2 regions of the Thermosinus carboxydivorans Nor1 genome follow, and region 2 is predicted to be linked to the other one. Evidence: riboswitches for the same ligand, from Rfam matches in the RefSeq annotation. Region 2 holds a riboswitch; the other holds the start of a gene.
The links. A riboswitch is a leader RNA that binds a small molecule or an ion and turns the genes downstream of it on or off. The one in region 2 is predicted to bind thiamine pyrophosphate.
Positions count from the first base shown of each region.

Region 1: another riboswitch for thiamine pyrophosphate. It lies ahead of cytX (putative hydroxymethylpyrimidine transporter CytX); the one in region 2 lies ahead of thiD (bifunctional hydroxymethylpyrimidine kinase/phosphomethylpyrimidine kinase).

Region 1 is NZ_AAWL01000005.1:54,871-60,138, forward strand. It holds gene TCARDRAFT_RS05195 (L-lactate permease) at 1-773, shown strand, start outside; gene TCARDRAFT_RS05200 (hypothetical protein) at 794-1,006, shown strand; gene TCARDRAFT_RS05205 (NAD-dependent epimerase/dehydratase family protein) at 1,076-2,008, shown strand; gene TCARDRAFT_RS05210 (HPP family protein) at 2,030-2,581, shown strand; TPP riboswitch at 2,645-2,757, shown strand; gene cytX (putative hydroxymethylpyrimidine transporter CytX) at 2,868-4,100, shown strand; gene TCARDRAFT_RS05225 (dihydrodipicolinate synthase family protein) at 4,869-5,268, shown strand, end outside.
Region 2 is NZ_AAWL01000007.1:14,279-19,546, forward strand. It holds gene TCARDRAFT_RS06510 (methyl-accepting chemotaxis protein) at 1-465, shown strand, start outside; gene TCARDRAFT_RS06515 (RluA family pseudouridine synthase) at 486-1,388, opposite strand; gene TCARDRAFT_RS06520 (sulfurtransferase TusA family protein) at 1,461-1,640, opposite strand; gene TCARDRAFT_RS15480 (YeeE/YedE thiosulfate transporter family protein) at 1,687-2,280, opposite strand; gene TCARDRAFT_RS15485 (YeeE/YedE thiosulfate transporter family protein) at 2,264-2,908, opposite strand; TPP riboswitch at 3,049-3,159, shown strand; gene thiD (bifunctional hydroxymethylpyrimidine kinase/phosphomethylpyrimidine kinase) at 3,227-4,036, shown strand; gene thiM (hydroxyethylthiazole kinase) at 4,029-4,868, shown strand; gene thiW (energy coupling factor transporter S component ThiW) at 4,871-5,268, shown strand, end outside.

The DNA.
Region 1 (5,268 bases), on a different contig from region 2:
TGGCTCACCAGAACGCACCAAAGTCGATGGGTTTTCACCTTGCCTTTGCGCCGTATTATATCCTCATCCTGCTGTCCATTTTGTCGCAAATAAAGGACATCGCAAAAATATTTGCGCCATATACCTGGGGGCTGGACTATCCGGCAATCCAGACTGCGTTCGGCTTTGTGGTGAAGGCGGAAAAAATGTATTCGCGTATCAATGTTTTGACGCACCCGGCGCCGTTATTGTTAGCGGCCGCTATTCTTGGCTATTTGGTATTTAAGTCTGCAGGAAAATGGAAACCAGGTGCGGCCATTGATGCGCTAAAAAGCACCTTTACCCAGTGTGTACCGACCAGTATTGGGATTATTACCATGGTTATGATGGCGCTGATTATGAACGATACCGGTATGACCAACTTGCTGGCTCAAGGTATGGCCAAGGCTACCGGCATATTGTTCCCCATCTTTTCGCCTTTCATTGGTGTTCTGGGGGCATTTTTGACAGGGAGCAATACTAACTCTAACGTAATGTTTGGCGCTTTGCAGGTGGAAACTGCCAAAGTTTTGGGCATTAGTACCGTGATTATGGCGGCCGTTCAGTCGGTGGGGGGATCGGTGGGGTGTTCGATTGCTCCGTCGAAGGTGCTTATCGGTACTGCTACGGTCGGACTTGACGGCCGTGAAAGCGAGGTTATGTACCGGACCATTCCATACTGTGCGGTAATAGCACTGCTTGTCGGCATTAATGCATGGCTGTTTGCCTACGTATTCTTTAGGAGCCTGCCTTAGGCGCAAAGGAGGAAAGGGGTATGACGGCAAATCCGACATCTGGCAGTGGTTCTAAGCCAGTGCCGTGGGGCAAAAAATACCGAACACCACTAATGAATACTGCTTTTTGGTTGTTCTGGATAGCGTTCCCACTTGCATACTTTGGCGGTGTCCAAAAAAACAGTTTTTTCATTACTTTATCATTGGTTCTGTTTTGTATTGCTTGTGTGATACCGTTGATTACTAAGAAATAGTGAAAGGGGATCCGTATTGCTCACGCACATACGGATCCCTGAATTTACAATTTTAGCAGGAGGGGTAACATGCGGCTATTACTGGTTGGTGGCGCGGGGGAAATCGGACGCTATCTAGCTGAGTATTACTTGCGTCTGGGGTATGAGGTGGTAATTTATGATCGTGCGGCCAACCCTCAGATGACGCGGGCAGGAATTACTTTAATTAAAGGTGAATTGGAAAATAAAGACCTTTTGCAGAATATTGTGCCTGGCTGTGATGTAGTAGTACATCTGGCGTGGAGTTTTGCTGATACTGCTGCGGTGCTTTTTCGCAGCGATCTTGGCGGACATATTAACCTCTTGGAAGTGGCCGCTACTGCCCGGGTTCGGCATTTCATTTACGCCAGTACGGCCGCTGTATATGGCAGTCCCCGTACTGAACCGGTAACTGAGGACCATCCCTGCTTGGTGCAGTTGGCGCGTAAACCGCTGTATGCTTTGGCGAAATTTACTGCCGAGCAGCTTTGTCATATTTATAGTGCCGAAAAAGGGTTGCCTGTTACCATTTTGCGCTTTTGGTGGGCTTTCGGTGAAACCATTGGCGGTAAGCATCTTCGCAATATCGTGCGGGCGGCGGCAAATAATGAACCGATCCAGCTTGTACCCGGTTCTGGTGGTTGTTTTGTCACGATGGAGGATTTGGCAGAAGCTATCATGCTGGCTGTGCGTAATGGCACCGCTAGCAGCGAGGTTTTCAATATTGGCAGTTTGTTTTTGTCGTGGTCGGAAATAGCGGCGATGATTATTGCTATTACCGGCTCTCGGTCGCCGCTAGTCGAAGTTGCCGGCAGTGAATGGTCGGGTCCGGCATTTTTGCAAGAAAGATGGGTGTTAAGTTGGGCTAAGGCAACGCATGCTCTGGGTTACCACCCCCGGCGTACCGAGGCTGCCATGCGGGATATGTTGCAGCAGGCGCTCGTTCGGTGTTGCCGTGAAGTGACGGGCACGTTTAATCCATAGTCTGTCGAGGAGGGGGGAGCAATGGCAATTATATCAGGGATTGTTTACTGCTGCCGCTATATTAAAAACGAATGGTTCTGTACAAGTGGTTTGCAGCTACCGTCATTGCATGAAGGCGTGACTATATTTTTAAGCGCCAGTATTGGTATCGGGACAATAACTTATCTGGCCATGGAATTTAGCGTACCGGTGTTGGTGGCATCTTTTGGCGCGTCGGCCTGTATTATTTTTTGTGTTCCTGCGGCGCCGTTCGCCCAACCCCGTAGCGTGATCGGCGGACACACCATTGCCGCTACGGTTGGGATTATTATGTATGTTGTATTGGGATCGACCTGGTATGCGGCAGCTTTCAGTGTCGGTGGGGCTATTGTCGCCATGCTTTATAGCCGGACGCTCCATCCGCCGGCGGCGGCTACTGCCCTTATTGCCGTGGTAACCGGACAAAGCGTTTGGTACCCGTTGTGTCCGGTCGCGTTGGGGTCAACGATCTTAGTGCTTGTGGGAAAGATGTTGAACAGGCTGATGCCGAAACTTATGGGGACAATAGTTTTTCCCCGCAAAGCTTGTGAATGATGAGGTGGCGACAAGCCAGCAGATTGAGCAATTGAGCATAGGTATTTTCAATCAGTGAGATACATATTGTGCTAGGGGGGCCGGAAAAGGCCGGCTGAGATATAGATCCGCTAAATCTATGACCCTGTAACCTGATCTGGGTAATGCCAGCGTAGGGAAAGCTCCGAAACTTGTGGTTTCGTGCAGCGCGTCCTTACGGGGGGCGCTTTTTTGGTTATTCAAATCGGCGATAACCATCTTGTCAACTGGATGCATAACAATTCTAACAGAAAGTAGGTATATTTTTATGAACGAAAGCAACACGTTGAAGTTTCGCCATTACTTGTTATTATGGTTCGGCGCTGCCGTTTCGGTGGCCGAAATTCTTGCCGGCGGGCTGCTGGTGCCGTTAGGCTTTACTACTGGCAGCACCGCTATCTTGCTGGGACATCTTATTGGGACCACGTTGTTAGTAATGGGAGGCATCATTGGCACGCGGGAACGTATTCCGGCGATTGAGTCTACTCGTATTTCCTTTGGCGCGTACGGATCGCTTCTTTTTGCCGGTTTGAATGTCTTACAGCTGATAGGCTGGACGGCTATTATGATTATTTCCGCCGCCAAGTCGGCCAACGAAATAACCAAAATGCTTTGGCAGTTTGATCAGCTCACTTTATGGTGTCTGGTCATTGGTGGCCTCATTTTTTTGTGGATTGTTCTCGGCCGGGAAGGTGGTTGGAAACTAATCAACATGGCAGCAGTATTGCTGTTATTTGGCCTGACAATTATGCTAAGTGCCATGGTCTTTAAGGATACAAATGTTTTTGCCAAGGCACCGGCGGGCGGGATGCTGTTTAGCGAAGGGGTAGAGCTAAGTGTTGTTATGCCGTTATCCTGGTTACCGCTTATTGCCGACTATACCCGCTTTGCGGACAATGCGAAAAAAGCTGCTTGGGGAAGTTGGCTCGGATATTTTTTTGGTAGCTGCTGGATGTATCTTATCGGCCTTGCTGCCGCGATCAGCACCGGTAAGGCCGATCCCGCCGACATAATGCTGGCCGCCAACCTGGGGCTTGCGGCCCTGGGAATTATTGTTTTGTCTACGGTTACTACTACTTTTATGGATGCTTATTCGGCCGGAGTGAGTTTTATCAACTTTCGACCCGGTCTTAACGAAAAACTGGTGGCGCTTGTGGTAACGGTTGTCGGCACTTTGTTGGCACTGGTAGCGGATATAGAACAATATGAAGCTTTCCTCCTGACGATCGGTTCGGTCTTTGCCCCGCTGTTCGCCATTGTGCTTACTGACTATTTCATTCTCAAAAACCGGGTGATTAATCCGCAATTACTGGTCAACTGGGGAGCATTAACCGTCTGGGCGGTAGGGGTAGCATTGTATTACTGGTTCCTTAAGCTTGACCTGGTATTGGGGGCGACTATCCCGGTAATGATTGTTACCGGTCTGCTCTATCGTGTGGCAAGTAGGTATATTGATAAATGGGTTTATTGCAAAAAAGCGCCTAATCCCTGTTGTGGATAAGTGGAAAATAGCAAGTTGGTTTACCAGGCAACCAACATAAAAGGAGTATGCCGATCAGCATCACGGTGCTGCCGACAGTGATGGCTGCTGTTAACGAACCGGTGGCACCCAGTAAATAGCCAGAAATGCTCACAAGGCCATTAACGTCATGATTTCCATTAATCGCTAGGGTGCGTGTCCGGCACGAAGCCATATGGCTCAAATGGTCTTGACTGGTTTTTGATACCATAGTAGAATAGACTTAGCCCCCCGGGGAGGGGGAGAAAGGGGTGTATCAATGACTTGGAAAATAAGCGATAAAGCGCTAAGTTTTATCAAAGAACAAGATGGCGTAGTTACTGTTAAAATGGAACAAAAAATGAGCTTTGGCTGAGGGGGTCCAAGGGTTACGACCTACCCGTCCGTGCGATTGGGGAAACCACAAGATCACGAAGCCGAAGAGTTTGTACGCGAAAATGTACGTGGCATTGAACTTTATATCCATAACTCCTTTGCTAGCATGGAAGGTTCGTGGGATCTGGAAATTGACTTAGAAGGGTTTTTGTTTGCCAAGAAGTTGGTGCTTAAAGGGCTGCCTCCCCAACGGAGTTGTTGCAGCTAATGAGGTGTTTAGAGCAGGGTGCTGTGCCTGCTCTTTTCTTTTTGCGTACTATGCTTTTGCCTACCCGGCGGTTATGTCACCAAAGGCGGAATTTTTAGGATGAATGCAGGAATATTCTGGCCAAGAGGCGTACTAATTTCATAGCAATTTTTTTAGGAGGCGATATAGTGGAATTAAAAGGCGTTTATCCGGCGATGGTAACGGCGCTCAACCCTGATGAAACAGTTGATAAGGAAGGTATGCGCAGAGTAGTCCGCTACTGTTTGGATGCTGGTGTTCACGGCGTGGTGGTTCTCGGTTCGACAGGTGAGTTTCCGGCCATGACGGAAACGATGCGGCAGGAAGCTATTGAAGTCACTCTTGACGAAGTGCGGGGACAGGTTCCTGTTTTGATTGGCTGCGGCGATACGAGCACGCAGAAGACTATCACCCAAGTTCGCGCCGCAGCACGGACAAAGGCGGATGCGGTATTGGTCGCGCTTCCTTACTATTATCCGTTGGATCAGGCAGGAGTGTACCGGCATTACAGCCTGGTGGCTGATGCTTCTGAATTGCCAGTAGTGGTTT
Region 2 (5,268 bases):
CAGGGGCGCGGGTTTGCAGTAGTAGCTGATGAGGTGCGCAAGCTCGCTGAGCAGTCCGAGGCCGCGGCCAAAGAAATTGCCGCCATCATTGGCGATATTCAGCGCCAGACCGCGGAAGCGGTTAAGGCGATGGATAAAGGCAGCCAGGAAGTCGCCGGCGGTGTGCAGGTTGTTGCCGCATCCGGAAAGGCTTTTGAGGAAATTTATCAGGCGATCAAAAACATGCATCAGGAAGTCGAACGAATTGTGGCCCTGGCGGATAGACAGCAGCAGGGCAGCGGCGAGGTAGAGCAGGCGATCCGCACTATCGCCGATGCGGCCCGCGCCAATGCCGCTAATGCTGAACAAGTAGCCGCCGCCAGCGAACAGCAAAACGCCGCTGTCGAAGAGATAGCCGCATCTACGGCCAGTTTGGCCAAAATGGCGGCGGAACTTCAGGAAGCTGTCGCTAAATTTAAAGTGTAAAAAAGCACGGGCGGAGGATGTTACTCCGCCCGTGCTTGTTCAATGGCATGGGTAAAATCGGCCGGCAGCGGTGCGTGAACCGTAAGCTCGCGTTGGTCTTGTAGATGTTGAAAACTTACGGAGACGGCGTGCAAAGCCTGTCGGCCAATCCATGGCGAGCGTACGCCATACATGCCGTCGCCGACTATCGGGTAACCGAGATGGGCTAAATGAACCCGGATCTGGTGGGTGCGGCCGGTGTCCAGTATCAGTTCAAGCAGGGTGGCATCAGGGAAGCTTCTGATCGTTTGGTAATGGGTTATTGCCGGGTCGCCATGTGCGGTTACCGCCCGCCGGTTAGCAAAGTGCGGGTGGGGACCAATGGGAGCATCAATCGTCCCGGCCGGGGGCGAAACACTTCCTTTAACTAACGCCCAATAAGTGCGTTTAAGCGTCCGCGCGGCTAGTTGCTGTTCCAGAAGGAATTGGCTGTGGGCATCTTTGGCAAAGATTATGCAACCTGAAGTTTCCCGGTCGAGCCGGTGTACGGCGCGAATCGTACAGATGATTCCCCGCTGCTCGAGATGATATGCCAAATAATTGGCCAGTGTGCCGCTTGTTGTGCTGCCGGTAGGATGCACCAGCTGATATGCTGGCTTATTTATGACCAGCAAGTAATCGTCTTCGTAAAGTATTTCGACCGGTCCTTGCTCCGGCTGAACCCCGTAGGCACTATCACCGCTTATAAGGACCCGCAAAGTGTCATCCGCTTTTACCTTCTTCTGCAGGTAAACCGTTTTACCGTTGAGGAGGATGCCCTTGTGGCGGGTTAGTTTTTGGATTTGCCGCCCTGAGTACTGTAAGACCTGTTTTAAATAATTCTCAACCGTTAAGCCCGCATGTTCCCTGCTTACTTTGTACGTCTTGAATGATTTTGGTTTCAACCATTTTCCCTCCTGCCCATACCTGGCAAGCGACCGTTTCCCTCAGCATGCGGGGAAACGGTCGCTTGGTGTTTAATCAGGTATTCTTACAAGAAAGCGTAAGGTGGGACCGGTTTTTTGGGGCGGTTCTACCATTTCATAGCCGGCCTTCACTAATTCTTCCGGAACGGAAGTAAAACTTTGTGGGCAGTCGGCGAGAATTTCCACGACGGTTCCTTTCTCCAGCTTGCTAAGTGTTTCCAACGAAAACACTACGGGATAAGGTCAGGCCTCGCCGCGTAAGTCCAGTAAATATCTTTTATCTGGCATCTGGGGACCTCCTTAAAAGTATTCCTTTTTTTGATGTTTGATACCAATCAGCCCAGATATACAAGCTGAGGAGCATTATCAGCGTTAAGCCGATCGCTCCGGCCAATCCGAACTGCTTGGCCAAATCAATCCGTGGAAAGGGGGCAGCGAACAAAGGATATATGATTGGGTCCCAGGCAAGGGTAAGGAGCGTAGCGCCTATAATATTGCCCAGGCCTACGAACCAGAAGTGAATTTGCCCTTCCATTGCCCGGTACATCCAGCCTGTCTCACAGCCGCCGGCGATGACGATACCGATGCCAAACAAGAGACCGCCAAGGAGCGCACCCGGTCCGGCCCACCAGATAACATTCGGCTGCATGCCTTTGCTTAAAAATACGGCGGTAATCAGGGTTTGCACGGCGATTGCCCACACGAGAGCGTGAGCCGTGTTCGACCGACCGACCAGCCAAAGGTCACGGAAGGCGGAAGTAAAGCAGACTTGTCCTTTCTGAATGAGAAAGCCGAAGCAAAAGCCGAAAATGGACGCCAGTAGCAGCTTTTGCGGATAGGCGCCGGCGGCTTGGTTAACAAGGTAAAGGATAAATAAATAAAGCGAGGGCTAAGAAGCCGATATACGGCTGAAGACGATAGTATGCCTCATTTTCTTTGTTCTCACCGGCCTTGTGTACGGCTACCAGCTTAGGTTTTCCCGCCAGCCAGGGATGCATGCTAATTTTCAGGCCGAAATATGTTCCCATGATCGTGCCTAAGGTGAAAAGCCAGGTATGAAGCGAAAACTGGGGGATGCCGGTAAATAAGGCGGCTAAGTTGCAGCCCATGGCCATTCTGGTACCGAACCCGGCGATAATTCCGCCGATAAGCGCTTGGAGGATGCGTTTGCCGGTAGGAATTCTGATTTTAAAATTTTGCCCGAACAGGGCGCTGATAAAGGCGCCGACGAACATGCCGAGCACCAAAACGCCATCAATCCGGGTTAGCGGCGTGCCGGTAAAGTTGACCAATTTCAGGTAGCTGTAAGCAGTAGTATTAACGCCAATTAGCTGGAGAATATGTCCACCCCACCGGGTAAATTCGCCGGTTACCGCCCAAGCGATGCCGATAACCCCGAAATACAGCGCACTTAAAATGCCGAGCGCAATAATCGTCTGTTTTTGGTTCCAAAAACCGGTAATAATATTAGTATAATAGCGTTTTAGCAGCGAATTCATCCTGACGGCCCCTTTCATATAATATATTAAATCTATGACACTCATAAATTTTATTACAGTTTGCTGAAGTCGTCAAATCCCCCAAAATACCGCTTGCCAATCCCTGGAATTCATGCTACGATGGAGACAAAACAGAATATGTTTGGAGCTAGGGGAGCCGGGAGGCCGGCTGAGATACAGAACCGCTAATTTCTGTGACCCTTAAACCTGAACTGGGTAATGCCAGCGTAGGGAAGCTTAAACGATTGGTTTAAGGTCAGTAAAAGCGCATCCTTACGGGAGAGGCGCTTATTTTATTATGGGCGAGGTGGGCTAACCATGAAAAAAGCATTGACGATTGCCGGTTCGGATTCGTCCGGCGGTGCCGGTATCCAGGCCGATTTAAAGGCTTTTGCCGCCAACGGGGTTTTTGGCATGAGCGTTATTACGGCCGTAACGGCGCAAAATACCCAGGGTGTCTTTGCGGTTCAGGATATTGACCCGGCGGTTATCGCCAAACAGATCGAAGCCGTCTTTGAAGACATTGAAGTCGATGCGGTCAAAATTGGCATGGTTTCCCGGATTGAAACCATCGAGACGATTGCGGCCGGGCTCAAAAAGTACCGGGCCCGTAACGTTGTCGTCGACCCAGTGATGGTATCGAAAAGTGGGTATCATTTGCTCAACCCGGCGGCTGAGAGCAAACTGACCGCTTTGCTGTTGCCGCTGGCGACGGTAGTGACGCCCAATATTCCGGAAGCGGAAGTTATTACCGGCATGAAAATTACCAGTTTGCAGGATATGGAAGAAGCCGCCAAAATGATTCACTGCTTTGGGCCGCAAAATGTGTTGCTGAAAGGCGGCCACCGAACTGACGATGCCACCGACATTTTGTTTGACGGCAATACTTTTCGGTATTTTTCATCGCCGCGTATTGCCACCACGAATACTCATGGCACCGGCTGCACACTGTCGGCAGCCATTGCGGCCAACTTGGCCAGGGGGTATGCGGTGTACGACGCCGTAGCGCTGGCCAAGGAATATATCACTACCGCCATTGCGCACGCGCTAGCCATTGGCAAAGGCGTCGGCCCAACGCATCATTTTTATGATTTATATAAAAGAGCAGGGGTGTTTATTGATGAGTAACGGGCAAACTGACCTGTTGGCTAAAATCGCTGACATTCTTACCCGTGTAAAGCAGCAAAGACCGTTGGTCCACCATATCACCAACTATGTGACGGTTAATGATTGCGCCAATATCACGCTCGCGCTCGGCGCTTCGCCGGTTATGGCGAGCGATATTGCGGAAGTGGAGGAAATGGTTTCTCATGCCGCGGCGCTGGTGCTCAATATCGGTACATTGAGTTCTGAAGCGGTGACGGCGATGGTTGCCGCGGGCAAAAAGGCTAATAGCTTAGGGGTGCCGGTTATTTTCGATCCGGTGGGCGTAGGCGCCACCGCCTTGCGGACCGCAGCGGCCGAACAAATAATCCGCGAGGTGCGGCTGGCCGTTATCCGGGGCAATATGTCCGAGATTAAGGTATTAGCCGGTCTGAATACGGGCATAAAAGGAGTAGACTCAATCGCAGACGAGCAGGGCGGCGTACAGGCAGCCCAAAACCTTGCCAAGCAACTGGGGTGCACGGTGGCCATTACCGGTAAGACCGACATAGTGGTCCGCGGCGCCGACCTCTGTCTGATCAATAACGGGCACCCGCTGCTGACGGCGGTAACCGGCACGGGGTGTATGGCGACGTCCCTGATCGGGTGCTGCTGCGGCGCGACCGACGAATATTTTGCCGGGGCGGCGGCCGGTATTGCCGTTATGGGCATCGCCGGGGAACTAGCGCAGCGGGCCCTAAAACCCGAAGACGGGATCGGCACTTTCCGGATGCGCCTTTTTGATGCGGTGTTCACGATGACGCCGGCCATCATCCGTGAGTATGGCCGGATTGAATACCACGGCAGGGAGCGATAAGCGTGAGGCTGAAAAAACTGACGTTTACGGCCTTATTTATGGCTATTGGCGTTTTGTCCGCCCACGTGGTGTATATTCCGGTTGGTGTGGCCAAATGTTTTCCTGTCCAGCATGCCATCAACGTCTTATTAGCGGTGCTGCTGGGCACCCGCTATTCGGTCAGCGCCGCTTTCGGGATTTCGCTTTTGCGCAATATCCTTGGCACCGGTTCGCTCCTCGCCTTCCCCGGCAGCATGATCGGCGCGGCCCTGGCCGGAATTTTGTACCAAAGGACAGGGCATATCCTCGGTGCGGTGGTGGGCGAAGTCATCGGCACCGGCATCATCGGCGCCCTAGTGGCGTTCCCGGTGGCCAAATATCTTATTGGTTCTAAGGTTGGCGCGTTCTTCTTTGTTATTCC